2 regions of the Xanthomonas sp. F1 genome follow, and region 2 is predicted to be linked to the other one. Evidence: predicted binding sites of a transcription regulator. Region 2 holds the regulator's gene; the other holds the start of a gene.
The links. Region 2 encodes FliA, which starts transcription of late flagellar genes. Its sites were predicted from a motif close to TAAAGTTTNNCNNNCNNNGGCCGATAA; they were not measured.
Positions count from the first base shown of each region.

Region 1 (14,840 bases), on a different contig from region 2:
CAGCTTCGTGCTGCCGATCTCCAACCCCGCCAACCTGGTGCTGTACGGCGGGCAGATGCCGACGCTGGGCGCGTGGATGGCCGCGTTCGCGCTGCCGTCGCTACTGGCGATCGGGGTGACCTTCGTGATGCTGCGCTGGGCCGAGCGCAAGGACCTGACCGGCCGCTGCGCCGCGCGCGTGGACACGGTGCCGCTGACCCGCGGCGGCACCTTCGCCCTGGTCGGCATCCTCGCCACCGCCGTGTTGCTGGTCGGCGTCTCCGCGCTGGGCCTGGACCTGGGCCTGCCGACCTGCCTGGCCGGCCTGGCCACCCTCGGCGTGGTCTGCCTGGGCGGCCGGCAGTCGCCGCTGCCGATGGCCAGGGCGGTGTCGTGGTCGGTGCTGCCACTGGTGGCCGGTTTGTTCGTGCTGGTGGAGGCGTTGTCGCGCACCGGCGTCATTGGCCTGCTCGCACGCACCCTGGCCGACGCCGCCGCGCACTCGCCGCAGGCCACCGCCGGCATCGCCGGCACCCTGCTGGCGTTCGGCTCCAACCTGATGAACAACCTGCCGGCCGGCCTGATCGCCAGCACCACCGTCGCCCAGGCGCAGCCGCCGCAGCTGGTGGTGGACGCGCTGCTGATCGGCGTGGACCTGGGCCCGAACCTGTCGATCACCGGCTCGCTGGCGACCATCCTGTGGCTGACCGCGATCCGCCGCGAAGGCGAGGACGTGGGCTTCTGGCGCTTCCTCAAGGTCGGCGCGCTGGTGATGCCGCCGGCGCTGCTGTGCGCGTTGGGCGCGCGCCTGCTGCTGGGCTGAGTAGCGCGGGTGCATTGGGTGATTGCACATGGCCAGGCGCCCGGGACGGGCGCTAGGCCTGGCATGCAGCGACCGCGGGTCGGCCACAGCGCCTTCCATCGCAACGCGTCGCGGCTGAAGCCGCTCCTACGACGGCACCGACAGCTCGCAGGATTCCCCTGTAGGAGCGGCTTCAGCCGCGACAGGCCTTACCGCGGACATCGGCCGCGGTCGATCCATGAAAAGCAACAAGCGCTGCCGCTACGGCAGCACACTTGACGCGCGCCAAGCCCCCCCTGTGGGAGCGACTTCAGTCGCGACGAGCGAAGCCCAACGCCGTCCGACACCCTCACGCGTCGTGACTGAAGTCCCTCCCACAACGGCATGCCGCCACCGTTGGAGCGCGCCCCCTACCCCGCGCGCAGCCGGCGCGCCACGCCGCTGATCAACGCGATCACCGCGGTCAGCGCCGCCATCGACAGGAACTGCGTGCGGGTGTCCGGCGATGCCACCAGCAGGCCGAAGATCAGCGCCAGGATCGCCAGCGCCAGGACGGTGAGCACCGGATAGCCGCGCATGCGGAACGGCAGGCGGGTGCCGGCGCGGTCGGCGCGCGCGCGCAGGATCAACTGCGACAGCAGCGAGATCGTCCACACCAGCAGGCAGGTGGCGCCGACGATGTTCAGCAACACCGGCAGCACCCGGTTGGGATACAGCAGTTCCAGCACCGCGGCGACGAAGCCGAACAGCACGCTGGCCAGCACCGCCAGCCACGGCACCTGCTGGCGGCTGGACGCGGCCAGCGCACGCGGCGCTTCGCCGCGCTGGGCCAGCGAGAAGATCATCCGCGAGGCGCCGTACAGATTGGCGTTGAGCGCCGACAGCAGCGCGATCACCGCGATCAGGGTGATGCCGGTGGCGGCGCCAGGAATCCGGGCCACCTGCAACACCGCGGCGAACGGCGAACTCAGCGCCTCGCTCTGCCACGGCACCACCGCGATGATCACGCTCAGCGAGCCGATGTAGAACACCAGGATGCGCCAGGCGACGGTGCGGATGGCACGGGCGATGCTGCGCTCCGGGTCGGCGGTCTCGGCCGCGGCCACCGCCACGATTTCGGTGCCGCCGAAGGCGAACACCACCACCAGCAACGCGGCGCCGATGCCGGCCATGCCCTTCGGCGCGAAGCCGCCGTTGCCGGTGACGTTGAACAGGCCCGGCGAGGCCACCCCGGGCAACCAACCGGCCAGCAAGGCAATGCCGACCAGGATGAAACCGACGATCGCCGCGACCTTGAGGATGGCGAACCAGAATTCGAACTCGCCGAAGTTGCGCACGCCCAGCAGGTTGATCGCGGTGAACGCGGCCATGAACGCGATCGCGGCCAACGGCACCGGCAAGCCCGGCCACACCGTCGCCAGCAGACCGGCCGCGCCGACCGCCTCGGCGGCGATCACGATCACCAGTTGCAACCACCACAGCCAGCCCACGGTGGCACCGGCGGTCGGCCCCATCGCGTCGGCGGCATAGACCGAGAACGCGCCGCTGGCCGGCTTGGCCGCCGCCATCTCGCCCAGCGCGTTCATCACGATGATCACCAGCGCGCCAGCGACCAGGTAGGAAATCAGCACCGCCGGACCCGCCGCGTGCACGCCGACGCCGGAACCCAGGAACAGGCCGGCGCCGATCGCGCTGCCCAATCCCATCATGATCAATTGCCGCGGTTTCAGCGCGTGGCGCAGGACGGGTGCGGCGGCAGGCGGGACAGGCGCGGACGGATGCGGCATCGGCTCGGTCGGGTGCGGAAAACGCGACACGATACAGGCTGAGGGCGGTGGCGTGCGGCCGCGCGCGTGTTTGGCCGCCTGCAACCGCAGATCGGCCCGCCGTCGCCGCGTGGCTGCTGCAACGCAGCGCGGATCCGCGCACGCGCTCGTGGCGGGCACCGCCCACTCCCTGCCGGTGAACACTGTCGTGGCATCGCCGCTCGCCCGGCAACGCGGCGGCACCATCCGGGTGGTGCAAAGTACGGAATCACCTTACATGCAACCAAGCGGCGACTTTCCTGCATCCCGTTGATTCTGCATATTGACAGCGATACTAACGTCAGAAATACTGAACTCGACGTCCACCGAATCTCCTATCCCCGTACCTGCCGATGAGGGCGTGCACGCGGAGCCCGGAAAAGGCGGGCGGCGACGGACCGGGAGACGGCCCGTTGCGAGCGCTCCGGCCGGAAAGGACCACGGCTGCCGCTCGTCCCATGGCGTACAGGTCCGTACATCCAGACAAGGAGAGACACCATGATCAAACCGCTGCTGACCCTGACGGTGCTGGCGGCCGCGCTGGCCGCGCCCTGCCTGCAGGCCGCCGAGCGCGCACCGCTCAACGCCGCCGATGCCATTCAAGGCATGGGCGAACGCCTGCCCATCGGCAAGAAGAACGTCAGCCTGTCGCCGCTGTTCAAGGTCTACACGTTCGAGAAGGCCGGCCTGCGCTTCGTGCAGATCAACTCGTTGAAGGACGAGGTCATCACCGTGCTCACCGCCACGCCGGGCACCGAGGCACGGCTGCCGATCGGCACCGCTGCCGAGGAGCAGATGATCGCGGTCAACGACGCGAAGAACCAGCCGCTGGGCATGGTCACCGCCGCGGCGAGTTGCCCGTGCAACGCGACCGTGGTCTACCGCGATGCCAACACCACCATCGTGGTGGTCTACGGCTCCAACGGCGAGTACATCACCTCGTACGTGATCAAGAGCCCGCAGACCAAGCCGCCGCAGTAAGCGCCAGCTGTGCGTCGCGGCCGCAGCCTGCGGCCGCGACGTGGCCAATGGCCGGCGGCCGCTGGCACCCGAATCGGGCCACGTCGCCGATCACCCGATCGCCCAACGTGGGCGGCCGCCTTACAAAGAAGGCGGCCGCACAAGCGCAACAACAGTCCCGGTCCCGGACCGTTGCGACTTAGAACTCCTGCCAATCCTTGTCCAGCGCCACCGCCGCCGCGAACGACGGCGCGCGGCGTGCCGGGGCAGCCGCGGCCGTAGCCAGCGGGCGCGGGCTGCGCGTGGCCATCGGCGCGACATTCCTGGCACGCGACGGCAACGGTGCTGGCGACGGCGCGGCAGCAGGCGCGCCCTCCAGTTTGAACAGCGCCACCGCCTGGGTCAGCTCCACCGATTGCTGCTCCATCGAACGTGCGGCCGCCGTGGCTTCTTCCACCAGCGCCGCGTTCTGCTGCGTGCTTTCGTCCATCTGGGTGACGGTCTGGTTGACCTGTTCGATGCCGGCCGACTGCTCCTGCGACGCTGCCGAGATCTCGCCCATGATGTCGGTGACGCGCTGCACCGAGGCGACGATCTCCTGCATGGTGTTGCCGGCCCGATCGACCAGCGCCGAGCCTTCGGCGACGCGCGTCACCGAATCGTCGATCAGCGTCTTGATCTCCTTGGCCGCGTTGGCCGAGCGCTGCGCCAAGGTGCGCACCTCACTGGCGACCACGGCAAAGCCGCGGCCCTGCTCGCCCGCACGTGCCGCTTCCACTGCAGCGTTGAGCGCCAGGATGTTGGTCTGGAAGGCGATACCGTCGATGACGCCGATGATGTCGGCGATCTTCCTCGACGACGCTTCGATGCCGCTCATGGTCTCGACCACCTGACCCACCACCGCCCCGCCCTGCGAGGCGACCGCCGCCGCGCCGCTGGCGAGCTGGTTGGCCTGGCGCGCGTGTTCGGCGTTCTGCTTCACGGTGGAGGTCAGCTCTTCCATCGAGGCCGCGGTTTCCTCAAGGCTTGCCGCCTGCTGCTCGGTGCGGCGCGACAAGTCGTCGTTACCGGTGGCGATCTCGCTGGCGGCGGCATTGATGCTGATGGCGGCGCTCTGGATGCGGCCGACGATGCCGGTCAGCTGGTCGGCAGTGGCGTTGGCGTCGTCACGCATCCGCGCGAACACGCCATGGAAGTCGCCATGCATGCGCGCGGTGAGGTCGCCGGCAGCGATGGCCTGCAGCAAGGCCGAGAGCTTGCCCAGGTTGCGGTCGCTGACCTCCATCATCGCGTTGAGGTCCTGCACCATCAGCCGGAAATCGTGCTGGAAGTGCGCCGCGTCACCACGGACGCTGAAGTCGCCGGCGGCGGCCGCAGCGGCCAGGCGCTTGATCTCGGTGTTGATCGCCAGCAAGCTCGTCTTGGCCGCATCCATCGATTCGTGCAGCACCGCGCGGCTGCCGGGCAGGCGGCGCGCGTCGCGGCGCAGGTCGCCGTTGGCGTACTCGTTGAGGATCTCCACCGCCTCGACGATGGCGTCCAGGTGCTCGAACATCATGGTGTTGATGCCCTTGCTCAGCTCGCCATAGATGCCGGGGAAATCCTGCGGCATGCGGTGACTGATGTCCTTGTCGGCATGCAGCTCGATCATCAGCGTGGTTTCGCGGGAGAAGCGTTGCAACTGGTGCTGCATGCGTCCCATCGCCAGCAACAGGCGGCCGGGCTCGTCGCGCGCCTCGGTGGTCACGTCGTTGTCCAGGCGGCCGTCAGCGATGGCTTCGGCGGCGCGGGTAGCGCGGGCCAGCGGCAGCGTGAGGCTGCGGGTGATCATCCAGGCCAGCACGCTGCTGACCAGCACCACCGCCAGGCCACCGGCGATGAGCATGGTGCGGCCACGCGCCATCGCGGTCGTCGCGGCCGCGTAGGCTTCGCTGCTGCGCGTCGCCTGCAGGTCGGCATAGCGCGCGATGGCGTCCTGCCACTTCTGGGTCAGCGGCGCGGACTGCGCCAGCAGCAGGGCCAGCGCCTGGTCCGACTTGTCGTGCATGCCCAGATCCATCACCCGGTTGTTGACGTCTACGGTCATCTGCCGGGCGCGATCGACCTCCTCCAGCACGGCCTGGCTCTGCGCACCGCTGGGAATGGCGCCCGCCCGCTTGCGTGCCTCCTGGTAGCGTGCGCGCTGCTCGGCGACGACCTTGGCGAAGCGGATGTTGTCTTCCTGCGAGGTGGGCAACACGATGTTACGGACATTGATGGCCACGACCGAACTGGCGTTGAGCATCTCGCTGGAGGCGCGGATCGCGGCGATGTTGCGGTTGACGATGCCGTCCAGCCGTTCGCGCGCCTGGAACAGGGTCAGCAGCCCGGCGACGACCAGCGCCGAGGACAGCAGGATGAGGATGCCGAACGCGGTGGCGAGCCGGGCACCGACGTTGTAGCGCTGGAGGAATGCAATCATGGAAATGCCTGTTTGGGGGAATGAGAGAGGCAATGGAATGCCCCGGACCACGCACGCCGACCAGCCGTTGCGCGCCCGCATGGAACAGGATGAACAAACCGTGAAAAAGCGTTTAGAATCAAACGCTTGATGACGCGTCCCGCTCAATGTGCGGGCGATGTAACGGCGCCACGGAGAGGGACTTGAGAGGCGATTGCAGGGAATTTATTGAACACCCTCAGGCAGATGACAGGGGTGTCGAGGGCGCATGCGCGGGTCGGTCGGACCGGCGGTTTTGCGTGAAAAGCGCGTGCACGTTGTATTGCAATTGCCGGCATAGCACTTGCTTGCGGTGAAAGCGCGAGAGATGGAAGAAATTTTCTGATTGGCCCTGGCGCGCCCATGCCCAAGCGCGCGACGCAGGCACGGAATGCGATCGCAGTCACGTCGCAGCATCGGCAGGGAGATGGGGCATGCGAAGGGCGCGCGGCACAGTCGTGCAAAGCGCGCACGTCACCCCTGACGCACGCTGCGCTCGCGCGCTGCAGCCAATGGATGAATCAGGCAGGCAACACGCCCACGCGGAGACACGTGCGCGCCAGGGCAGCAGTGTCGAGGGCCGCCACGGTGCGCGGGACAGCGTGGCTGGTCCGTTAGAAACAAGAGTGCCGTACCCTCGCAGGCACGGCATATCGACTGCACCGGCAGGCGCCGGATCGGCGTCACGTGGCGCCGGCAGCAAGGCGACCGGCCTGCGCGGAGCGGGCAGCGCGCATCGCACCGCCCGCCCGATACCGCACGCGGCGCGGCTCAGAACTCCTGCCAATCCTTGTCCAGCGCCAGCGCCGCAGCGGGCTGCGCCGCACGCCGCATCGGCGTGGGCCCGGCCGCCACCGCACGGACGCTGCGCTTGCCTGCGGGTGCCGCGTTGGTGGGATGACGCGGTGCCTGCACCACCGGCGCGGCCGCCGAGGCATCCAGCTTGAACAGTGCCACCGCCTGGCTCAGTTCCACCGCCTGCTGCTCCATCGAGCGCGCCGCCGCACTGGCCTCTTCCACCAGCGCCGCGTTCTGCTGCGTGCTCTCGTCCATCTGCGTCACGGTCTGGTTGACCTGTTCGATGCCGGCCGACTGCTCCTGCGACGCAGCCGAGATCTCGCCCATGATGTCGGTGACGCGCTGCACCGAGGTCACGATCTCGGTCATGGTCTTGCCGGCCTGGTCGACCAGGGCCGAGCCTTCGGCCACACGGCTCACCGAATCGTCGATCAGGCTCTTGATCTCCTTGGCGGCGGCAGCGGAGCGCTGCGCCAAGGTGCGCACCTCGCTGGCGACCACGGCGAAACCGCGGCCCTGGTCGCCGGCACGCGCCGCCTCCACCGCCGCGTTGAGCGCGAGGATGTTGGTCTGGAAGGCGATGCCGTCGATCACCGAGATGATGTCGCCGATCTTCTTCGAGGAGGCTTCGATGCCGCTCATGGTGGTCACCACCTGGCCGACCACGCTGCCGCCCTGCGCGGCGACCGAGGCCGCGCCGGCGGCCAGCTGATTGGCCTGGCGCGCGTGCTCGGCGTTCTGGCGAACGGTGGAGGTCAGTTCCTCCATCGAGGCGGCGGTCTCTTCCAGGCTGGCGGCCTGCTGCTCGGTGCGGCGCGACAGGTCGTCGTTGCCGGCGGCGATCTCGGTGGCCGCGGCATTGATCGATACCGCCGAGTGCTTGATGCGGCCGACGATGCCGGCCAGCTGTTCGGCAGTGGCGTTGGCGTCGTCGCGCATCTGCGCGAACACGCCGCGGAAATCGCCGTGCATGCGTGCGGTCAGATCGCCCGCGGCGATCGCCTGCAGCAGCGTCGACAGCGCCTGCAGGTTGCCGTCGGCGGTGGCCATCAGCTGGTTCAGGCTCTCCACCATCAGCCGGAAGTCGTACTGGAAGCGCTCGGCGTCGCCGCGCGCGCTGAAATCGCCGTCGGCGGCCGAGGTGGCCAGTTGCTTGATCTGCCCGTTCATTGCCGACAGATTGGCCTTGACCTCGTCCATGGTCTGGCTCAACACCGCTTCTTCGCCGGGGAGACGGTCCATGTCCTGCGACAGGTCGCCGATCGCGTAGCGGCCCATGATCTGCGCCAGGCGCGTCTTCACCGCCAGGTGCGAGGCCACCAGCGCGTTGGTCTCGGCCGCCATGCGTCCGTAGTCGCCGGGGAAGGCCTGCGCTTCGATGCGGTGGCTGACCTCGCCGGCATCGTGGCGCTTGGCCATCTCCAACTGCGCGCCGATCAGGTTGCCGACCTGCTGCTGCATGCCCTGCATCGCGACCAGCAGCCGCCCGGTCTCGTCCCTGGCGTCGGTGCGCACGTCGTTGTCGAGCTTGCCGTTGGCGATCGCCTCGGCGACGCGGGTGGCGCGCGTCAGCGGCACGGTGAGGCTTCGGGTGATCAGCCAGGCCAGCAGGCCGCTGACGATCACCACGATGGCGCCGCCTGCGATCAACAAGGCACGGCCGCGATCCATGGCTGCCTCGGCGTTCGCATACGCCTTGGCGCCCTGCTCGCGCTGCCGGTTGGCATAGACGCTGAGCGCCTCCTGCCATTGTTGGGTGGACGGCGCGGCCTGGGCCATCAGCACCTTCAGTGCCTCCGCGTCCTTGTCCTGCATGCCCAGATCCAGCACCTCCTGGTTGGCGACACGCGTACGCGCATACGCATCGTCGATCGCCTTGCGCATCTGCACGCCGACCGGGCTGGTATTGGGAATCGCGTAGAGCTTGTCGTGGATCTCGCCGTAATAGCGGCGCTGCTCGTCGACGACCTTGGCGAAGCCCTCGTTCTCTTCCCGGGTGGTCGGCAGCACGATGTTGCGCAGGTTGATCGCGATCAGCGAGCTCGCGTTGCGCATTTCGCCGGTGTAGTCGAGGATCTGCATGCGCCGATTGACGATGGTATCCATCATGTCGCGTGACTGTTTCAACGTCAGCAGGCCAGCGCCGACGAGGGTGCAGGACAACAGGATGAGGACACCGAAGGCGCAGGCAAGCCGCGTCCCGACGTTGTAGCGTTGCAGGAAACCGATCATGGGGGGTACCAAGTGAGAAAGGGGGGGAGCCCCCGTCACGACCTGGGATCGCGCACGACACTGCCAGGCGAAAAGCCCGGACGCGATGCGACGGAGAAGAAGACGAAGACACTTCCAGCACCGACCGCATCGGGGATGTCACGTGCGGGGACTCGCTTTATGTAGCGGCGGCCGCGCGCGATTCTTGATGCGTAACTGAGCACACTTTTTGAAGCCCCTCAGCATCGTGACCGCAGCGTGTACGGCGGCACCGGCAAGCCGCAAAAGACGCCCAATGGCGTCAAATCCACGTGAAACAATGGCGCCCGTACCATTCCCAGGCTAAGAACGCAGCAACGAACGCACCATTTTGGGGTTTTCGCGCTGCGCCCTACAAATGCCGCAAACGGCACACATTTTGTGACGGATATATAACAGGACAACGACGGCCTCCGCGCCATGGCACGCGGAGGCAGCGCGTCTCACTCGGCCAGGTTGGTGCCGGCACCGGCGGTGGCGATGACCTTGGCCTTGACCTGCGCGGCGGGGATCGCCGTGTACAGATAGCCCAGCGGCTCCGGATAGGTCTTGGACGAGATCCAGGTGGTGGCGTTGGCGTAGGGCTTGCTGGTGCTCTCCGGTGCGGTCCAGCTGATGCCGCTGCCGACGTAGTTGTTGATCAGGTCCCAATAGCCGATCTCGCTGCTGTCGCGCGAGGTGACCGGGTTCTTGATGTTCTCGAAGTAGTTGGCCTCGATCAGCGCCACGCCGCCCATGCGCACGTTGATGCCGGAGGTGAAGACGTTGTTGAAGTAGTTGTTGTAGATGTGGCTCAAGCCGCGCCGCTGCAGCGGCAGGCGCGATTCCACGTTCTCGAAGCGGTTGTGGTGGTAGGTGGTGCGCGCGGCGGCGTTCTGGGTGTCGCTGTCGCTGTAGCCGTTGAGCGCGACCTTCTGGTAGTCGTGGATGTAGTTGTACGAGACGGTGACGTGGTTGACGCCCTTCTTCATGTCGATGCCGCCGTCGAAGGACGCGTCGCCGGCGCCGGGGCACTTGGTCAGCGAGGCGAAGATGGTGTTGTGGTCCACCCAGATGTTGGACGGCTGGCCGCTGGAATTGCCTTCCAGCGAGATCGAATCGGCATCCTCGCCGCCCGGCAGCAGGCCGATGGTCATGTTGCGGATGATGACGTTGTGCGCGTTGCCGACCACGCGCACGCCGAAGTTGGCCGAGGAGCCGTTGGCGCCTTTGATGGTGATGTCGCGCTTGTTCTTGATCTGCACGGTCTTGGCCGGCAGTTTCCATTGCGCGCACACGTCGGTGATACTGGCGTAGTTGAAGCTGCCGGTGTAGGTGAGCACCAGGCCGCCGGAACCGGCGTAGTTGTCGATCGCCGTCTGCATCGCCTCCATCGTGGCCACGTTGAGCGGGATGGCGCTGCCGCCCCCGGTGGTATTGGCCCCATAGCCCACCGGGCCGGCGAAGGCCGGGCTGGCGCCCATGGTCAGCGCGAGCGCCAGTGCGCCCCTGCGGAACTGCTGCTGCATGATGTCTCTCCCATCTGTCGCGATGAGTGCAAAGCGCATGGCAGTGTGCGCATGCGCCGGCACGGGGGCGTGGGGGCCGGCGCATTCTTGGAATGCGCGCCGCGGCCTACGCAATCGCCACGACGCCGAACTGGAACCCCACACTCCATTCGCCGCGCGGGACAGGACAAGCGGACACGCACGGTCCGCAGGAGACAGACAGCGACAGCCAGGGACAGGCCGTCTACACACGCGCCGCGTTGCGCAGCGGTGGCCGGCAATGACGGCGAACGCACGCGCATCGCACACATCGCCAGCGACGCCAGGGCACTCCCCCGGGACAGGCGCCCACCGCTGACGTGCGACCGCAAATGTTGCGGCCGCAGCACATTTGCGCAGGCCAGCCGACGCCGACGCGGCGCGGATGGCCGCGCGCGCTCAGCTCACCGTGTCGAGCCGGTTGTCGCTGCGGTCGGCATCGGGCAGCACGTGGTCCGGATCCAGGGTCACGTGCAGCACCTTCTGCGTGCTCGGCACGCGGATCTGCGGCTGGGTCTGCTGCATCCAGGTCTCCACCGGCACGCGCTGGTCCAGGTGACTGCCGTCGGCGAAGTCGATGCGCAAGGTCGCCGGCATCACCAGCTTCTGGCGGCTGTTCAAGGTCACCAGCAGGCCCTTGGCCGGGTCGTGGTCGATATAGGCGGCCGCGCGCACGCCCATGTCCAGCTGCCAGTTGTTGAGGTACCAGCCGCGCCACCACCAGCTCAGGTCCTCGCCGGCCTCGCTCTCCATCAGCCGGAAGAAATCCGACGGCGTGGGGTGCTTGTAGGCCCAGGTGGCGATGTACTTGCGGAACGCCGGGTCGAAGCGCGCCGGGCCGAGGATCTGTTCGCGCAGCAACACCAGGCCCAGCGCGCCCTTGAAGTAGGTCAGCGGATGCCGGTATTTCTCGCTGGTGGCGTCGGCGCGATCGAGCAGGGTCGGCGCCTGCGCGTCGGCCAGCAGCGGCAGGATCTCGTCCACCGGGTTGCCGCCGCCGGGCGCGTACTCGCCATCGCGCTTGGGCGCGAATTCGCCGTGGTTGATCGCATCGGAGGCGTACACGTCGATGAAAGTGTTGAAGCCCTCGTCCATGAACGCATGGCGGCGCTCGTTGGAGCCGACGATCATCGGGAACCAGCCGTGGCCCAGTTCGTGCGCGGTGATCCAGAACAATTGCTTGCCGCCGTCCTCCATGTCGTCGAAGACGATGCCCGGATACTCCATGCCGGCGCCATGGCCACCCAGGTTCACCGCCGCCGGCCACGGGTATGGATACCACTGCGAGAAGTGCTCGATCGAGGCTTTGACGAACTCGGTGGAGCGGCCCCACTTGTCGCTGCCGACCGCGCTGCGCGGATACACCGACATCGCCAGTGCATGCTTGCCCTGGGGCAGGTCGATCCGCGCCGCATCCCAGACGAACGCCGGCGACGCGGCGAAGGCCACGTCGCGGGTGTGGTCCATGTGGAAGTGCCAGGTCTGGGTGCCGCTGGTGCCGGGTCGGCTGGCCGGGTTGCCCACTTCATCGGCGCCGCGGATGGTCACCGTCGCGTCGCTGGCGGCGGCTTGCGCCAGGCGCTGGCGCTGAGTGGCGGTGAGCACCTGCGCCGGATTCACCAGTTCGCCGGAACCGGCCACCAGATAGTTCCACGGCAGCGTCACCGCGTAGTCGAAATCGCCGTACTCAAGGTAGAACTCCGCGCCCAGGTAGGGCTGCGTGTCCCAGCCGCGCAGGTCGTCGTACACCGCCATGCGCGGATACCACTGCGCGATCTCGTAGATGTCGCCATCAGGCGTGGGCGTGACCGCAGTGCGGCCGCCCCAGGTGCCGGGCACGGTGTAGGCGTAGTCGATATGCAGCTTGAGCGCCTTGCCGCTGGCCAGCGGCTGCGGCAGGTCCACGCGCATGCGCGTGTCGTCGATCAGGAAGGTCGCCGGCACGCGCTTGCCGCCCTGCTCCAGTTCCACCTTGGCGATGCGGTAACCCTCGGTGCTCTGCGGCGCGGGCCGGTCGGCACGCGCCGCGCGCAAGGTCCTCGCGCGGGCATCGGCGCGGTACAGGTTCTGGTCCAACTGCAGCCACAGCACGTCCAGCGTGTCCGGGCTGCGGTTGCTGTAGGTGATGGTCTCCTGGCCGCGCAGCGTGTGCGTGGCCGGATCGATGGTGGCGTGCAGGTCGTAGTCGGCGCGGTTCTGCCAGTACTGCGGGCCGGGCACGCCACCGCCGCTGCGGTAGGCATTGGCCGGCTGCGGCAACTGCAGCGGTGCGAACAGCGCCTGCGGATCGTAGCTACCGGCGCTGTCCGTGGCGGCGGCAACAGTAGCGGTGCCGGCCTGGGCGGCGGCGACAAGCGGGAGGCAGGCCGCGGCGAACGCAGCGCGACGCAGAACAGGGAGCATGGTGACGTCCGTGGGGGAGGATCGCCGCCGATGGTAGGCCGATTCAGGGTGGCGCGGATGTGCCGATCGCCACCTTCGGGTGTGATGCCGTCTTGGAGGTGCCTCAGGGCACGTCTCGTCACGACGGAATATGTGCCGTAGGAGCGGCTTCAGCCGCGACAGGGGCCGGGAATGCCCCGTCGCGGCTGAAGCCGCTCCTACGCGAGCTACAGGAGCGCGACGCGCTTGCGCTCAGCCCAGCAAGGTCTCCAGCACCGCCATGCGCACCGCCACGCCGTTGGCGACCTGGCGCAGGATGCACGACTGCGCGCCGTCGGCGACCTCGTCGGTGATTTCCACGCCGCGGTTGATCGGGCCCGGGTGCAGCACCACCGCGTCCTTGGACGCGCGGCGCAGGCGCTCGGCGGTGAGGCCGTACTGGCCGTGATAGTCCTCCAGCGAGGACACCAGGCCTTCCTCCATGCGCTCGCGCTGCAGCCGCAGCATCATCACCGCGTCCACGCCGTCGAGCATGGCGTCGAAATCCTCGCCGACCACGCAGCCGTCCAGGGTGTCGTCGTCGGGCAGCAGCGAGCGCGGTCCGCACACGCGCACTTCGCCGGCACCGAGGGTGCGCAGCGCATGCAGGTCCGAGCGCGCCACCCGCGAGTGCTTGACGTCGCCGACGATGACCAGCTTGAGCTTGGAGAAGTCGCCGCCCTTGGCGTGGCGCAGGGTCAGCATGTCGAGCAGGCCCTGGGTGGGATGCGCGCTGCGGCCGTCGCCGGCGTTGATCAGTGCGGTGCCCTCGCCCGCCGCTTCGGCCAGGCGCTCGACCGCGCCGTCCTCGGGATGGCGCACGACGAAGCCGCGCACGCCCATCGCTTCCAGATTCTTCAGCGTGTCGCGCGCGGTTTCGCCCTTGCGCGTGGACGAGGTGGAGGCGTCGAAGTTCAGCACGTCGGCGCCGAGCCGCTGCGCGGCCAGCTGGAACGAACTGCGGGTGCGCGTGGACGGTTCGAAGAACAGCGTGCACACCGCGGTGCCGGCCAGCACGCTGCGCTTGCCGACCCGGCCCACCGCCGCGTCGCGGATCTGCCCGGCGCGGTCCAGCAGTTGCAGCAAGGTCGCGCGCGGCAGCCCTTCCAGGGTCAGCAGGTGGCGCAGGCGCCCGTTCGAATCGAGTTGCGGATCAGTCATGGCAGGTCCGGGCTGTGGATCAGGGAGGAGGAATGGCGTCGTCGGGCGCGGCCAGCCAGCGCTCCACGATCACCGCGGCGGCCACCGCGTCCAGCGCGGCGGCATCGCGGCGGCGCTTGCGGCCGGCGGCACGGTCCACCGCGAAGCGTTGCGCGGCCTCGACCGAACTGGAGCGCTCGTCGACCAGCACCACCGGCAGGCGGTAGCGCGCGCCGAGTTCGCGGGCGAAGGCATGCGCGCGCTTGCGGTTGGGCTGGTCGGCGCCGTCGAGGGTGAGCGGATCGCCGACCACCAGACCGTGCGGCCGCCATTCGGCCTGCAGGCGATCCAGCGCCGCCCAGTCCGGCCCCTGCGCATGCACGTCGATCACCGCCAGCGCACGCGCGCCGTTGCCGAACGGGCTGCCGACCGCCACGCCGATGCGGCGGTGGCCGACGTCGAAACCGAGCACGGTGCCGTCGCGACGGATCGTCGCGGGCGTGGCGCTGGCTGGCGCGGGAGCCCCAGCCTCAGGCAGGCCGGACTCAGGCATGCCCGCTGTAGTCGGTGAGGCGGAACAGGTCCACGCCGATGCGCCCGGCCGCGGTCTGCCAGCGCCGCTCCAGCGGCAGCTCGAACAGCAGCTCGGCATCGGCCGGCGCGGTCAGCCAGCTGTTCTC
Region 1 covers NZ_JACHOK010000001.1:449,047-463,886, forward strand. The annotation lists gene GGR71_RS02010 (arsenic transporter) at 1-802, shown strand, start outside; gene GGR71_RS02015 (amino acid permease) at 1,192-2,568, opposite strand; gene GGR71_RS02020 (hypothetical protein) at 3,085-3,567, shown strand; gene GGR71_RS02025 (methyl-accepting chemotaxis protein) at 3,746-6,007, opposite strand; gene GGR71_RS02030 (methyl-accepting chemotaxis protein) at 6,797-9,055, opposite strand; gene GGR71_RS02035 (pectate lyase family protein) at 9,517-10,581, opposite strand; gene GGR71_RS02040 (M1 family metallopeptidase) at 10,999-13,002, opposite strand; gene GGR71_RS02045 (aspartate carbamoyltransferase catalytic subunit) at 13,234-14,181, opposite strand; gene ruvX (Holliday junction resolvase RuvX) at 14,201-14,698, opposite strand; gene GGR71_RS02055 (YqgE/AlgH family protein) at 14,706-14,840, opposite strand, start outside.
Region 1: the regulator FliA is predicted to act here: its motif matches at 6,167-6,193, upstream of GGR71_RS02025 (methyl-accepting chemotaxis protein).

Region 2 (14,840 bases):
CGACCGGCGCGGGACTCGGCGGCACCGCCTTCTGCTCCTCGGCGATCACGTCGTGGAGCAGGCCTTCCAGGTAATCGTCGATGATCCCGGGGGTGCTCATGCGGCTTGCTCCATCGGCGTGGCGTCGCTGGCGATCAGCCATTCCAGCGCGCGGCGGTAGGCGGCCAGGCCACGGCCGGGGTAGTCGCCCGGCACGCTAGCCACGGTCAGCGCCTTGACGTTGCAGATCTTGGTGTCGACCGGGATCGCGTCTTCCCACACCCGCTCGCCGTAGCTGTCCTGCATCTGCCGCAGGGTCTCGTTGCCGGCACGGGTACGCTTGTCGAACAGGGTCGGCAGGATCGAGGCGGGCAGCGGCCGACGCCGCGAGCGCTCGACCATGTCCACGGTGCGGACCATGCTGGCCAGGCCGTGCAGGGCCAGCGGCTCGGCCTGGGTCGGGATGATCACCCGGTCGGCCGCGGCCAGCGCGTTGATCATCAGCAGGCCCAGGGTCGGCGGGCAGTCGAGCAGGATGTAGTCGTGCTGGCCGGCATGGCGGGCCATGGCCTGCTGCAGCGCCAGCCCCAGGCCAGGCTGGTTGGCGCTGCGCCGTTCCAGCGTGGCCAGCGCGGTCTGCCCGCAGACGAAGCTCAGGCGCTCGACCGCGGTGTCGCGGGCCAGCGCGGCGAGTTCGCCCGGCGGGGTCGCGAACAGGTCGAGCACGCCCGGCGGCTGCGGTTCCTGGGGCACGTCGAAGGCCCGGGTCAGCGAGGCGTGCGGATCGAGATCGAGCATCAGCACACGGTGCCCGAGCATGGCCAGCCCACGGCCCAGGGCCAGCGTGGTGGTGGTCTTGCCCACGCCACCTTTCTGGTTGGCGATCGCCCAGATGCGCATCAGTTGACTCCTTCAATGGCAGGTGCTGCACGGGGGCTGCCAGCATTGCCGGCGGCCGCCGCGGCGGGGGGTGTCGGGGTGGCCGGCGCGGCGCCGGCACTCAAACGGTCGGTGGCCGACGGCGTCGGATCGGTGCTGTCGCCGGAATCGGCCAGGATCACCAGCACCACCCGGCGGTTGGCGTTGCGGCCGGCCGGGGTGTCGTTGCTGGCGCGCGGGCGGAACTGGCCGTAACCGATCATCGACAGCCGCGAGGGCTGCAGGCCCTGGTCGGCGAACAGGTGGACCACGCTGGCCGCGCGCGCCGCCGACAGTTCCCAGTTCGACGGGAACTGCAAGGTCGCGATCGGGGTGTTGTCGGTGTAGCCCTCCACGCGCACCCCGTTGGGCACGCCGGCCAGCACCTGCGCCAGTTCCGCCAGGGTGGCACGCGCGCTCTGGTCGAGCGCGGCCGAGCCGGAGCCGAACAGGATGTCGCTGTTGATCTCCACTTCGATCCACAGCCCGGCGCGGCGCACGGTGATCAGCTTCTTCTGGATCAGCGGCGCCAATGCGGCGCCGAGGCGGTCGGCGATGCTGTCGAGCTGGCGCTGCGCGCGGCGCAGTTGCTGCGCGTCGCGTAGGTCGTCGCCGCGCTGCGCGGTGCCCGAGGGCAGGCGGTTGGGATCGGGCAGGGTCAGCGCCGGGCTGGACTTGATCGGGGTCGGGCGATCGCCGCCCTGGCCCTGCAGCGCCTGATCGCCGACCTGCACCGGACGCAGGGTCTTCGGGGTGCCGCCGAATGCGGCGCTCATGGCGTCGGCCATGACCCGGTACTTGGCTTCGTTGATCGTGGACAGTGCGTACATCACCACGAAGAAAGCGAGCAGCAACGTCATCAGGTCGGCATAGGGGATGGCCCATGCCTCGTGGTTGGCGTGCTCGTCGTGGGAGTGCTTGCGGGCCATTGGCAACTCAATGCAAGAATCCGGCCAGTTTCGATTCGATGTTGCGCGGGTTCTCGCCCTGGGCGATGGCGATCAACCCTTCGATGATCATTTCGCGCTCGCCGCAGCTGTGCTTGATCACGCTCTTGAGCTTGGCGGCCATCGGCAGGAACAGCAGGTTGGCCGAGGCGATGCCGTAGATGGTGGCGGTGAACGCGGCGGCGATGCCGTGGCCGAGCTTGCTCGGGTCGGCCAGGTTCTTCATCACTGCGATCAGGCCCAGCACTGCGCCGATGATGCCCAGGGTCGGCGCGTAGATGCCCATGCCCTCGAACACCTTGGCCGCAGCCAGGTCGCAGTGTTCCTGGCCTTCCAGGTCGATCTCCAGCATGTGCCGGATGGCTTCCGGCTCGACGCCGTCCACCAGCATCTGCAGGCCCTTGCGCACGAACGGATCCTGCTGCTGCGGCACCTGGTTCTCCAGGCCGAGCAGGCCCTGGCGGCGGGCGATGTTGCTCCATTCCACGATCTGCTTGAGCAGTGCCTGGCGATCGCTCGGCGGCGGCCACAGGAGCCACTTGGCGATCTGGAACGCACGCCGGAACACGGACGGCGGGGTGTGCACCAGGATCGCGGCGACGGTGCCGACGATCACGATCACGAACGCAGCCGGCGACCACAGCGCCGAAATGCCGGCGCCCTTGAGGATGCTGCCGCCGATGAGCGACAGAATCGCCAACAGCAGGCCGATGAGACTGAGCTTGTCCATGCAGGAGGTATCGGCAACGGGGCGGGGGACTTGATGGGTTGGGGATTCGGGATTCGGGATTGGGGAGTCGCAAGAGCGCGAGCGAGGCGGGTTGGTCGGTGTGTCGTAGGAGCGGCTTCAGCCGCGACGCGCTGACCTTGGCGCGTTGCCTCTGCACAATCGTTCGGATCGTGTCGGCAGGGAGCCGAGCGCCGCGCTTTATCGCCAAGCAGCGATTCCGGCTTCATGGCGTCGCGGCTGAAGCCGCTCCTACAAGGGAAGCGATGCGGCGGGGAGCCGCTTTTGCGATTCCCCAATCCCGATTCCCGAATCCCAGCCTTACCGCGTCGCGGCTAAAGCCGCTCCTACAGAGGAAAGGAGGCGCCAGGAAACCCGCTCTTACGATTCCCCAATCCCCATTCCCCAATCCCGGCTTCTCAAGCCTTCAGCCCATCCACATCCAGGATCAGCGCCAGGCGGCCGTCGCCGATGAGGGTGGCGCCGGCGTAGCCGGGCAGGCCGCGCAGGGAGCGCGGCAGCGGCTTGATCACCACTTCCTCGCGGCCGCGGACCTGGTCCACGACCAGGCCCATGCGCGATTCGCCGGCCTGCAGCACCACCACGGTGAGCAGCGGCAGTTGCGGGGCGTCGATGTTGAGCCACTGGCGCAGGTCCACCAGGGGCAGGGTGTGCGATTGCCGGTCGAGCACGGCGCGGCCGTCGAACCAGCCAAGCGAGCGGCGCGGCGCATGCAGCACTTCCACCACGCGCGCCAGCGGCAGCGCATAGACGGTGTCACCGGCCTGCACCAGCAGGGTCGGCAGGATCGCCAGGGTCAGCGGCACGCGGATCAGGAAGCGGCTGCCGCGGCCCAGTTCCGACTGGATCTGGATCTGGCCGCTGAGTTCGCGGATGCGCGACTGCACCACGTCCATGCCGACGCCGCGGCCGGAGATGTCGGTGACTTCCGACTTGGTCGAGAAGCCGGGCAGGAACACCAGGTGCAGGCATTCCTCGGTGCTGAGGCGGGCGGCGGCCTCGGGATCGATCAGGCCCTTCTCGCGCGCCTTGGCGCGCAGCCGCTCGGGGTCGATGCCGGCGCCGTCGTCCTGCACCTCGATGCTGACGTAGTCGCCTTCCTGCTGCGCCGACAGGCGCACGTGGCCGCCGCGCGGCTTGCCGGTGGCTTCGCGCAGCGCCGGCGCTTCGATGCCGTGGTCGATCGCGTTGCGCACCAGGTGCACCAGCGGATCGGCCAGCGCCTCGACCAGGTTGCGGTCCAGTTCGGTGTCGGCGCCGATCAGCTCCAGCTCCACTTCCTTGTTGAGCGAGCGGGCGACGTCGCGCGCCACCTTGGGGAAGCGCGAGAACACCTTGCCGACCGGCTGCATGCGCGTGCGCATCACCGCCGACTGCAGGCGCGCGGTGGCGATGTCCAGGCTGCTGACCGCACGGTCCAGTTCCTCGTCGCGCAGGCGCACGCGCAGGGTCTTGAGGCGGTTGCGCGAGAGCACCAGTTCGCCGATCAGGTTGACGATCGCGTCCAGGCGCTTGGTGTCCACGCGCACGGTGTGTTCGGGTTCGGCGGCCTTGGCCGGGGCGGCGGCCTTGGGCGCGGCGCTGGGCGCGCGCGGCGCCGGCTGCAGCGCCTGCGGTGTGGCCGTCGGCGGCGCATCGCCGTGCAACTGGTCCAGCAGCGCCTCGAATTCGTCGTCGCTGATCAGATCCCCCGCAGCCGCGGCGGTGGCCGGTACGGCGGCGGGTGCCGGCGCGGTGCTCTTGGCCGGCGCCGGGGCGGCGTCGCCGTGCGCATCGAACTGCGCGATCAGTTCCGTCGGCGCGCGTGGCGGCTCCTGGCCGCTGCCGAAGGCGTCGAGCATCGACTGCAGGTAGTCCAGCGACTGCTGCGCGGCGTCGAAGTGCCGCGCCTGCAGGATGGCCTGGCCGGCGCGGGCCATGCCCAGGGTTTCTTCGGCGGCGTGGCACAGCTCGACCATGGCGTTGATCGCCAGGAAGCCGGCGCCGCCCTTGAGCGTATGGAAGCCGCGGAACACGGCGTTGAGCTGGCCGCTGTCCTCGGGCGCCTGCTCCAGCGACACCAACTGCTCGCCGAGCCGGTCCAGGATTTCCTGGGCCTCGATGATGAAGTCGGCAGCGATGTCGTCGGGTACGGCGCTCATGGCATTACAGTCCCAGGCCCGAGAGCAGGTCGTCGGCGTCGTTCTGCGACACGCCGTGGCGGTCCAGGCCGGGCAGGGCCGGGCCGGCCAGGCCGCCGTCGGCCTTCTTGTTTTCTTCCTTCGGCGGCAAACCCAGTGCGCCGAAACCCTCATGCACGCGGCGCACGATGCCGGCGACGCGGCGGATGATCTGCCCGGTCAGGTCCTGGAAGCTCTGCGCCAGGGCCATCTCGGTGAGGTTGTGGCGGATCTTGTCGAGGATCTCGCTCTGGTCGCCGCTGAGGCCGCCGGCGGCCAGCTGGTTGGCCAGCGTGCGGCATTCCTCGGCCAGGTCCAGGGTGCGGTGGCTGGCCTGTTCGGTCATCTCCACCACGTGGTCCAGGCGCGAGCAGGCGTCGTCCAGTTCGCCGGCCTCGCTGGGTACCACCGGCAGTTCGCCGAGCGCCTGGCCCAGATCGCGCGCGAGCCGGCTCAGGCCCTGCATCATCGGCCGCGTCCGCCAGGCGGCGAGGGTGTCGATTTCCCGGCGCCAGCCGGCCTCGTCGCCATTCTCCAGCGCGTCCAGCGCGCCTTGCAGGCGTTCGATCAGGGCGGTACGTTCGGCGGTGGCTTCCATTTAGGCGGTCGCCCCCAGGCGCTCGAAGATCTTGCCCAGCTTCTCCTGCAGCGTCTGCGCGGTGAACGGCTTGATGATGTAGCCGTTCACGCCGCACTGCGCGGCCTCGATGATCTGCTCGCGCTTGGCCTCGGCGGTGACCATCAGCACCGGCAGGTGCTTGAGCTTGTCGTCGGCGCGGATGTTGCGCAGCAGATCGATGCCGGTCATGCCCGGCATGTTCCAGTCGGTGACCACGAACTCGAACGGCGCCGAGCGCAGCGCGGCCAGGGCGCTGTTGCCGTCTTCGGCCTCGGCGGTGTTGGTGAAGCCCAGATCGCCGAGCAGATTCTTGACGATGCGTCGCATCGTCGAGAAATCGTCCACGATCAAAATCCGCATGTTCTTGTTCACCACTGACTCCTAGGTTCCTATTCTTCGTCTTCCAGGCCGGCATCGGCGACTTGGAACGCCTTCAGGCGTCCGCGCAACCGTACCGTGGCCTGGCCATGGATCTGACACACGCGCGACTCGCTGACCCCGAGTACCGCGCCGATTTCCTTGAGGTTCAATTCCTGCTCGTAGTACAGCGACAGCACCAACTGCTCGCGTTCGGGCAACTGCGCGATGGCCTTGCCCAGCTCGCGGCCGAATTCGCTGCGCTCGAGCATCTGCTGCGGATTGGGTCCGCCCTTGGCGATGGTATCCAGCTCGCCATGGTCCTCGATGCGCGACTCCAGGCTCAGCACCTGGCCGCGGGCGGCATCTTCCATCAAACGCAGGTATTCGGGAAGCGGCATGTCCATCGCCGCGGCCACTTCGTTGGCGGCGGCGGCACGGCCGGTGCTCTGTTCGATCTTGCGGATCGCCGAGGCGGCGTCGCGGGCGCGGCGGTGCACCGAGCGCGGCACCCAGTCGCCACGGCGGATCTCGTCGATCATCGCGCCGCGGATGCGGATCGAGGCGTAGGTCTCGAACGAGGCGCCCTGTTCGGCGTCGTAGCTGCGCGAGGCCTCGATCAGGCCGATCATGCCGGCCTGGATCAGGTCGTCGATCTCGACGCTGGCCGGCAGCCGCGCGGCCAGGTGGTGGGCGATGCGCCGGACCAGGTCCGAGTGCTGGGCGATGTAGTCGTTGGCGCTGTTGCGCTGGACGGCGCGGTAGTGGGCGGCGGCGTTCATGCGGCCACCCCGCGCTGGATGATGCGTTCGACGAAGAACTCGACGTTGCCGCGTGGGGCGGTCGGCGCCTGCCAGCGTGCGGTGCGACGGGCGATCTCGGAGATCGCCTGCGCCGACGGGCTGGACGGGTAGGCCTTGACCACCGGCTGCTGGCGCTGCACCGACAGGCGCAGCCAGTCGTCCTGCGGCACGCAGCCCAGGTAGTTCAGCGACACGTCGCCGAGGAACTTCTCGCAGACCCGGCTGAGCTTGTCGTACAGCAGGCGGCCTTCGTTGAGGTCGCGGACCATGTTGGCGACGATCTGCACCCGGTCCACGCCGCGCTCGCGCGAGAGGACCTTGATCAGGGCGTAGGCGTCGGTGATCGAGGCCGGCTCGTCGCAGACCACCACCACCGCGTCCTGCGCGGCCTGGCAGAAGGTCAGCACGCTGTCGGTGATGCCCGCGGCGGTGTCGACGATCATCACGTCCAGCTCGCGCTGCAGCTCGGAGAACACGTTGACCAGGCCCACGTGCTGGGCCGGCGGCAGCTCGGCCATGTAGCGGCGGCCGGAGGCGGCGGGCACCACCATCAGCCCGTTGGGCATGTCGATCAGCACCTCTTCCAGGGTGCAGCGCCCGGCGACCAGGTCGGCCACGGTGAACTTGGGCGTCAGCCCCAGCAGCACGTCGACGTTGGCCAGGCCGAGGTCGGCGTCCAGCAGCAGGGTGCGCTTGCCCATGTCGGCCAGCGCCATGGACAGGTTCACCGAGATGTTGGTCTTGCCCACGCCGCCCTTGCCGCCGGTCACGGCGATGGTGCGCACCGGACCCAGCGGTTCGCTACGCGTCGCCGACAGGGGGAAGGCATTGGTCAGATTGACGTAGTCACGCGACGGCATGGGTCTGCTCCGGAGTACAGGGCTTATCGGCAGCGCGCCGCAAATCTTCAAGGCGCAATACCAGGCTGGCGGCGTTGGCGCGGTGCAGGTCGTCCGGCACACGCTGTCCATCGGTCACCCAGGTGATGGGGAGGCGGTGGTCCACGACCACCGACAAGGCACTGCCGAACCGCCCGGTCTCGTCCAACTTGGTCATGATGACCCCCTGCGGGTCGGCGCCGGCGAACCGGCGCACCACCTCGTCCAGGTCGGAGAAATGGGCATTGGCGGGAAGGACCAGCAAGGATCGGACCACACGCGAGGCGCGCAGCCAGTGCAGCTGGGCGGCCAGGGCGCGGTCGCGCTGGCCCATGCCGGCGGTGTCGATCAGCACCAGCTTGTAGTCGGCCAGGCGCTCCAGCAGCTGCTGCAGCGCGGCGTCGCTGTCGGCCTCGTGCACGGCGATGCCGAGCTGGCGGCCGTAGCTGTGCAGCTGTTCGCGGCCGCCGACGCGGACCGTGTCGGTGGTGACCAGGGCCACGTCGCGGGCGGCGTGGCGCTCCAGGAAGCGCGAGGCCAGCTTGGCGATGGTGGTGGTCTTGCCGGCACCGGTCGGGCCGATCAGGGCGATCACGCCGCCTTCCTCGAGCGGGTCCAGCGGGGCGATCGGCAGGCGCTTGGACAGCAGGCCCAGCATCAGCCCGCGACCGCGGTGCAGTTCCAGGTCGGCGGGGATCTGCATGACCACGTCGCGGGTGATGCCGCTGTCGAAGCCGTAGTCGTCCATCAGTTCCAGCGCCTGGGCGCGGACCGGCGAGCCGCGCAGGCGCTCGTCGGTGAGGCGGTTCATCTCGCGCTCGATCATCTGCCGCATCAGCGACAGTTCGTCGCGCAGCTGCGTCAATTGTTCGTCGTTCTGCGGGGCGGGGAAGGGCGGCACCGCCGCCAGTGGCGCGGCCGCCGGGATTCCGGCAGCGGCCGCCACGTCGGCCTTGGCCACGCTGGGGGCGGCCGCGGCCGGGCGCGCCACCGGTGTCAGCGCCACCGCGGCGACGTCGTCGCGCCAAGCCGGCACCGTCTCGGCGGCCGGAGCAGGCGGAGCGGCTGCGAACGGGCTGGGCATGGGCACGCTGATCGGGGCGTTGCGGAATACGTCTTCGGGAATGCTGAACTCGGCACGAGCCGGAGCCGGAGCCGGGGCCTTGGCCGCTGCGGCCGGGCGTGCTGCGGCAGCCGGGGCCGTCGCGGCGGGCATGACCGAGGCGGCAAGCGCCGCCGGCTGGGTCAGCGGCCGGGTGGCGGCGGCCGGGGCGGTCGCGGCACCACCGCGGCGCTCGCTGATCGCGGCCATCATCGCCATCGCCGGGCTGGCCGCGGCGCTTTCGCTGCGTGCGGCCCGCGGGGCGGCAGTGGCCGGCGCCTGCGCCGGAGCGGCGGCGCGCGGCGCCTCGTCCGGGCGCACGGAATCCAGCGCCCGCTGCACCAGGGCCTCGTCGTAGTTGCTGGCGGCGACGATCTCGATGCCCTCGTCGGTACGCCGGTTGGACAGGATCACCGCATCCGGCCCGTGCTCGTCGCGCACCATCCGGAAGGCGGTGCGCATGTCGGGGGCGACAAAGCGTTTGATCTTCATGGGTGAGTGCCGGGATTCGAGATTGGGGAGTGGGGATTGGTTGCGGAGGCCGCCATGGCATGGCTGCTATCCGGTCGCCTTGCTCTGGTTGTGTTCGTTCGTGTCATTGCTGTCTCTCTCCGCGTGCCGGGCCCGCTGTTGCGACTCCCGAATCCCAAATCACCAATCCCCGCCAATCAACTGATCGTCCCCACCAGCTTCAGCCGCTTGTCCTCCGGCACTTCGCTGTAGGACAGGACCGACAGCGCGGGGACGCTGTGGCGGACCAGGCGGGCGAGGGCGGCGCGGACCTGCGCCGGCACCAGCACCACCGCCGGTTCGTTGCGCGCCTCCTGCTTGCTCACGCAGTCCGCCAGACTTTGGTGCAAGCGCTCGGCCAGTCCGGGTTCCAGCGCCGCGCCGTTGCCCTGGGTAGAGTCTTGCAAGACACGTTCCAATTGCGGGGCCAGGGTGAACACCGGCAGTTCCGGGGCCATGCCGGCGATCTCCTGGACGATGAAACGGCCCAGGGCGTTGCGCACGGCGGCGGTGAGCGCGCCGGGTTCCTGACTCTGCGGGGCGTGCTCGACCAGGGCCTCGACGATCTTGCGCAGCTGCCGCACCGGGATCTTCTCGATCAGCAGGTTCTGCAGCACCCGCACCACCACCGACAGCGGCAGCGCCTTGGGGGTGAGGTCCTCGACCAGCTTGGGCGCGCTCTTGGCCAGGGTCGCCAGCAACTGCTGCACTTCCTCGTGGCCGAGCAGTTCCGGGGCGTGCTCGCGGATCAGGTGCGAGAGGTGGGTGGCGATCACCGTGGCCGGGTCGACCACGGTGTAGCCCATGGTCTCGGCCTGGGCGCGCAGGTGCGGCTGGATCCAGATCGCATCCAGGCCGAACGCCGGATCCTTGCCGGGAATGCCGTCGATCTTGCCGAGCGCGCCGCCCGGGTCCAGCGCCAGTTCGCGGTCCGGGTGGATGTCGGCGGTGGCCACCGGTACCCCGTGCACCAGCAGGCGGTAGGCGTTGGCCGGCAGTTCCAGGTTGTCGCGGATGTGCACCGGCGGTACCAGGAAGCCGATGTCCTGGGTCAGCTTGCGGCGCACGCCCTTGATGCGGGCCATCAGCTCGCCGCCCTGGGCCTTGTCCACCAGCGGGATCAGCCGGTAGCCGACCTCCAGGCCCAGCGGGTCGATCGGACGCAGTTCGTCCCAGCCCAGTTCGGCATTGGCCTGGGCGGCGGCCGCGGCCTGTGGCGCCGCCTCGGCGGCGGCCGGCGCCGGCTGCAGGCTGCGCTTCCACATCTTCCAGGCCAGCAGGCCGAGGATCAGCGCCAGCGTCAAGAAAGCGACGTTGGGCATGCCCGGGATCAGGCCGACCAGGCCCAGGATCGCCGCGGCCACCGCCAGCGCCTTATGCTGGCCGAACACCTGGCCCATCATCGAGGCGCCCATGTCCTGCGAGCGCGAGGCGCGGGTGACCAGCATCGCCACCGCCGAAGACACCAGCAGCGCCGGCAACTGCGCGACCAGGCCATCGCCGATCGACAGCAGGGTGTAGGTGGAGGCGGCCTGTCCCACCGGCATGCCATGCTGCAGCACGCCGACCGCCATGCCGCCGATCAGGTTGATGAACAGGATCAGGATGCCGGCGATGGCGTCGCCGCGGATGAACTTGCTGGCGCCGTCCATCGAGCCGTAGAAGTCCGCTTCCTCGCGCACTTCCTCGCGGCGGGCCTTGGCTTCTTCACGGGTCAGCAGGCCGGCGTTGAGGTCGGCGTCGATCGCCATCTGCTTGCCGGGCATGGCGTCGAGGATGAAGCGCGCGGTCACTTCCGACACGCGCCCGGCGCCCTTGGTGATGACCACGAAGTTGATGATGGTCAGGATCGCGAACACCACGATGCCGACCGCATAGTTGCCGCCGATCACGAATTCGCCGAAGGCCTCGATGACCTTGCCGGCGGCGCCGTGGCCGTCCTGGCCGTTGATCAGGATCACGCGGGTGGAGGCCACGTTCAGCGCCAGGCGCAGCATCGTGGTCATCAGCAGCACGATCGGGAAGATGCTGAACTCCAGCGGCCGCTTCACGTACACCACCGCCAGCAGCACCATCAGCGAGATGGCGATGTTGAAGGTGAACAGGGCGTCCAGCACCGGCGCGGCCAGCGGCACCACCACCATCGCCAGCATCAGCAACACGATCACCGGGGCACCGAGCCCGTGCTTGATCATGTCCATGACTTTGCGCGTGTTCATCTGCGCGGCGGGCTGACTCATGGCTGGCTCCCCGGGGCGAATTCATCCACTTCCAACGGCGGCAACGGCGGCATCGGCCCGCTGCGCCAGGCGCGCAGCTGGTAGACGTACGAGAGGACCTGCGCCACCGCGGAATACAGTCTCACGGGAATTTCCTTGCCGAGTTCGCCTTCCCTATACAAGGCGCGTGCCAAAGGCGGTGCCGAGATCACCGCCACGCGGTGCTGCTCGCCGACCTCGCGGATGCGGAAGGCGATCTCGTCCACGCCCTTGGCCACCACGGTGGGGGCGCGCATGCGCCCGCTTTCGTACTTCAGCGCCACGGCGTAGTGGGTGGGGTTGACCACCACCACGTCGGCCTTGGGGATGGCTTCCATCATCCGTCGTTGCGACATCTGCATCTGCATCTGGCGGATGCGGCCCTTGACCTCGGGGCTGCCGTCGCTTTCCTTCATTTCCCGGCGCACTTCCTCCCGAGTCATCTTCAATTTGCGGATGTAATTCCACTTCTGATAGGGCGCGTCGATCGCGGCCAGCAGCGCCAGCGCGCCTGCGGTGTACAGCAGCAGCTTCAGGGTGAAGCCCAGGCCGTGGCCGATGGCCTGTTCCAGCGGCTGCAGCAGCAGCCCGCGCAGGAAGTCGACGCTGCCCCACAGGCACAGCATCGCGGCGCCGCCCACGAACGCCATGCGCAGGATCGATTTCAGCAGTTCGGCCAGGGTCTCGGCGCCGTACATCCGGCTCAGCCCGGCCATCGGATTGAGCCGGTCGAACTTGGGGATCAAGGCCTGGCCGGAGAAGCGCAGGGTGCCCATCAGCACCGGCGCGGCGAAGCTGGCGGCAAAGCAGATGCCGACCAGCGGCAGCACCACCCAGAGCAGGTTCAGCAGCAGCTCGCCGAAATGGCCGAACATCGCCTCCGGATGGGCGCGCATCGACAGGTCCGGGCGCAGCGCCTGCTTCAGCCAGGCCACGGCGCCGGCGGTCATCGAGGTGGACAGGCCCATCAGGGCGAAGATGCCGGCGCTGAACACCGCCGCCGTCGCCAGTTCGCGCGAATGCGGGATGTTGCCCTGTTCGCGGGCTTCGCGCAGGCGTTTGTCTGTTGGCTGTTCTGTGCGCTCTGCGCCTTCTTCGCTCTCGGACATGGGGGATGCGCTCGGCCAGGATCGACCCTGCGCGGTGCAAGGATCGTGCCGCTACGCGGTCAGGCTCCCGGCGCTGCCGCGGCGCACCGTCCGGCCGCGGCTAGGCCGGCTGCAGTTCCACCCGGTCGCGGCCCAGGCGCTTGGCCTGGTACAGCGCCGCATCGGCGCGCGCCAGCAATTGCTGCAGGGATTCGCCGGGCCGGTACCAGGCCACGCCGATCGAGGCGGTGATCGCCAGCTGCCGCTCGCCGATGCGCAGCGGCTGCCCGGCGATGACGGTGCGCAGCGCCTGCAGCCGTTCCTGACAACTGGGCGGCAGGCCCGGCAGCACGGCCAGCAGCTCCTCGCCACCATAGCGGCCGACCAGGTCGGCGTCGCGCAGGTTGGCGCTCAGGCGCCGCGCCACCTCGATCAGCACCGCATCGCCGACCAGGTGGCCGTGTTCGTCGTTGATCCGCTTGAAATGGTCCAGGTCGATCATCGCCACCGCCAGCAGGGTCCGTTCGGCGTCGCTGCGGCGGATCTGCGCGGCCAGCGCCTCGAGGATGCCGGCGCGGTTGAGCAGGCCGGTGAGGGCATCGTGCGAGGCTTTCACCGCCAGTGCGGCGCGGGCGAGTTCCAGTTCGCGCTTGTCGTGCTCCAGTTCCTCGGTGCGTCGCGCCACCAGGTCGGCCAGTTCGCGCTGGCGCTGGTGCAGGCGGCGTTCGCGCCAATGCAGCAGCGCCACCATCAGGCCGCCGCCGAGCAGCAGGTACAGGGCCAGCATCGGCTGGCTGCGCCACCACACCGGCGCCACCGAGAACGCCACCCGCAGCGGCGCCGAGGCGCTGCGCCGGTAGGCGTCGAGCAACTGGATCTCCAACACGTAGTGGCCCGGCGCCAGCGGCGGTTGCTCGAACTCGAAGTTGGGCGTGTGCAGCCAGCGCGTGTGTGCGCCCTCGAACCGGTAGCGGAAGCTGATGCGGGTGCGTTCGTCGTACAGGTCCGGCGAACCGACGGCGATGTGCAACGGATCTTCGCTCCAGGGCAGACGCGCGCCCTCGGCGATGGCCGTGCCGCCGCGGCTGAATTCCTTGAGCGCCAGCCGCGGCGCCTGCGCCGGGAACAGCCGCGCCGGATCCAGCAGGTGGGTGACGCCGCGGCTGCTGCCGAGCCAGACCGAGCCGTCGCTGTCCTCGTGGAAGGCCGATTCGGACATGTCGTTCCAGAGCAGGCCCTGAGCCTGGGTCAGCCGCGACCAGGCGCGTCCGTCGTAGACGTCCACGCCCTGGTTGTGGCAGATCCATATCCAGCCGTTGCGGGTGCGGCGCAGGCTGTAGAGCTGCAGGCCGCTCAACTGCGCATCCGCTGGCTGCAGGTGCAGGGTGTCGCCGTCGAGACGGCCTTGCCAGGCACCGGGGCCGTACAGGCTGGCCCAGGCCTGGCCGTTGTCCAGGACCAGCAGCTTGCTGAGTACGGGCTGCGCCGGCGCGCCGTCCACGACCAGCCGGATCGGGGTCCAAGTGTCGCCGCGCAGTCGGAACACGCCGGTCATGCCCACCATCAGCAGGCTGCCGTCGTGGCGCTGCTGGATGTCCGAGTACTCGCCGCCCGGCAGTGCCTGCACCTTTTTCGGCACCGCCCCGGCGTCGTCTCGCGGCAGCAGATACACACCACGGTTGGTGAGGATCCACACCCGGCCGCTCGCATCCACGAACAGTTGTTTGGTGATGCCCTCCAGTGGCGGGTAGGCACGCAGCAGTCGGCCCTGTGCGTCGTAGTGGCGCAGCACGCCCACCGACCCGATGCTCCACAGCGTGCCGTCGGCAGCGCGTCGCAGGCCGATCATCTGCGTGCCGTTGTCGCTGGCCCAGCGCTGGAAGCGGCCATCCTCACGCAGCCGGTCCACACCGCCCTCGTTGCCGAGCAGCAGATCGCCGCGCTGGGTGCGCTCGATGCTCCAGGTCGGCGCCCGGCTGATGCCCTGCGACACATCCCAGTTCTCGATCCAGCCATAGCCGTTCCAGCGCAGCACGCCTTCGCCATCCATGCTCAGCCACAGGTCGCCGGCCTGGTCGAAGCGCATGGCGACGACGTTGCCCTCTGGCAGGCCGTTACGGCGGTCGAAGCTGCGCCAGTGCCCGTGTTCCCAGCGCGCCAGGCCCTGGTTGGTGCGCACCAGCACGCGGCCTTGCGGGTCCAGCAGGATCGGCGTGCGCCACGTCACCAGGGCCGGTCCGTCCAGACCAGGGGGCGTTTGTTGCTGGAAGTGCGTCGCGCCGGCAGGCAACCGCATCACCTTGCGGCTGCCGACGACCCACAGGCTCCCGTCGCGGTCGCGGACCGCGTTGCGCCAGAGCTCGGGCGGCAGGCCCTGGGCCTGGTCGTAGCGGGTCGCGCGGCCATCGGCATCGACCCGGCACAAGGCCTTGGCGCAGCCCAGCCATAGCGTGCCGTCGACGACGAACAGGTCG
Region 2 covers NZ_JACHOK010000004.1:208,710-223,549, forward strand. The annotation lists gene GGR71_RS11560 (chemotaxis protein CheW) at 1-100, opposite strand, end outside; gene GGR71_RS11565 (ParA family protein) at 97-879, opposite strand; gene motD (flagellar motor protein MotD) at 879-1,826, opposite strand; gene GGR71_RS11575 (flagellar motor protein) at 1,834-2,574, opposite strand; gene GGR71_RS11580 (chemotaxis protein CheA) at 2,991-4,733, opposite strand; gene GGR71_RS11585 (protein phosphatase CheZ) at 4,738-5,349, opposite strand; gene cheY (chemotaxis response regulator CheY) at 5,350-5,742, opposite strand; gene GGR71_RS11595 (RNA polymerase sigma factor FliA) at 5,760-6,509, opposite strand; gene GGR71_RS11600 (MinD/ParA family ATP-binding protein) at 6,506-7,390, opposite strand; gene flhF (flagellar biosynthesis protein FlhF) at 7,377-9,002, opposite strand; gene flhA (flagellar biosynthesis protein FlhA) at 9,179-11,239, opposite strand; gene flhB (flagellar biosynthesis protein FlhB) at 11,257-12,387, opposite strand; gene GGR71_RS11620 (ligand-binding sensor domain-containing diguanylate cyclase) at 12,488-14,840, opposite strand, start outside.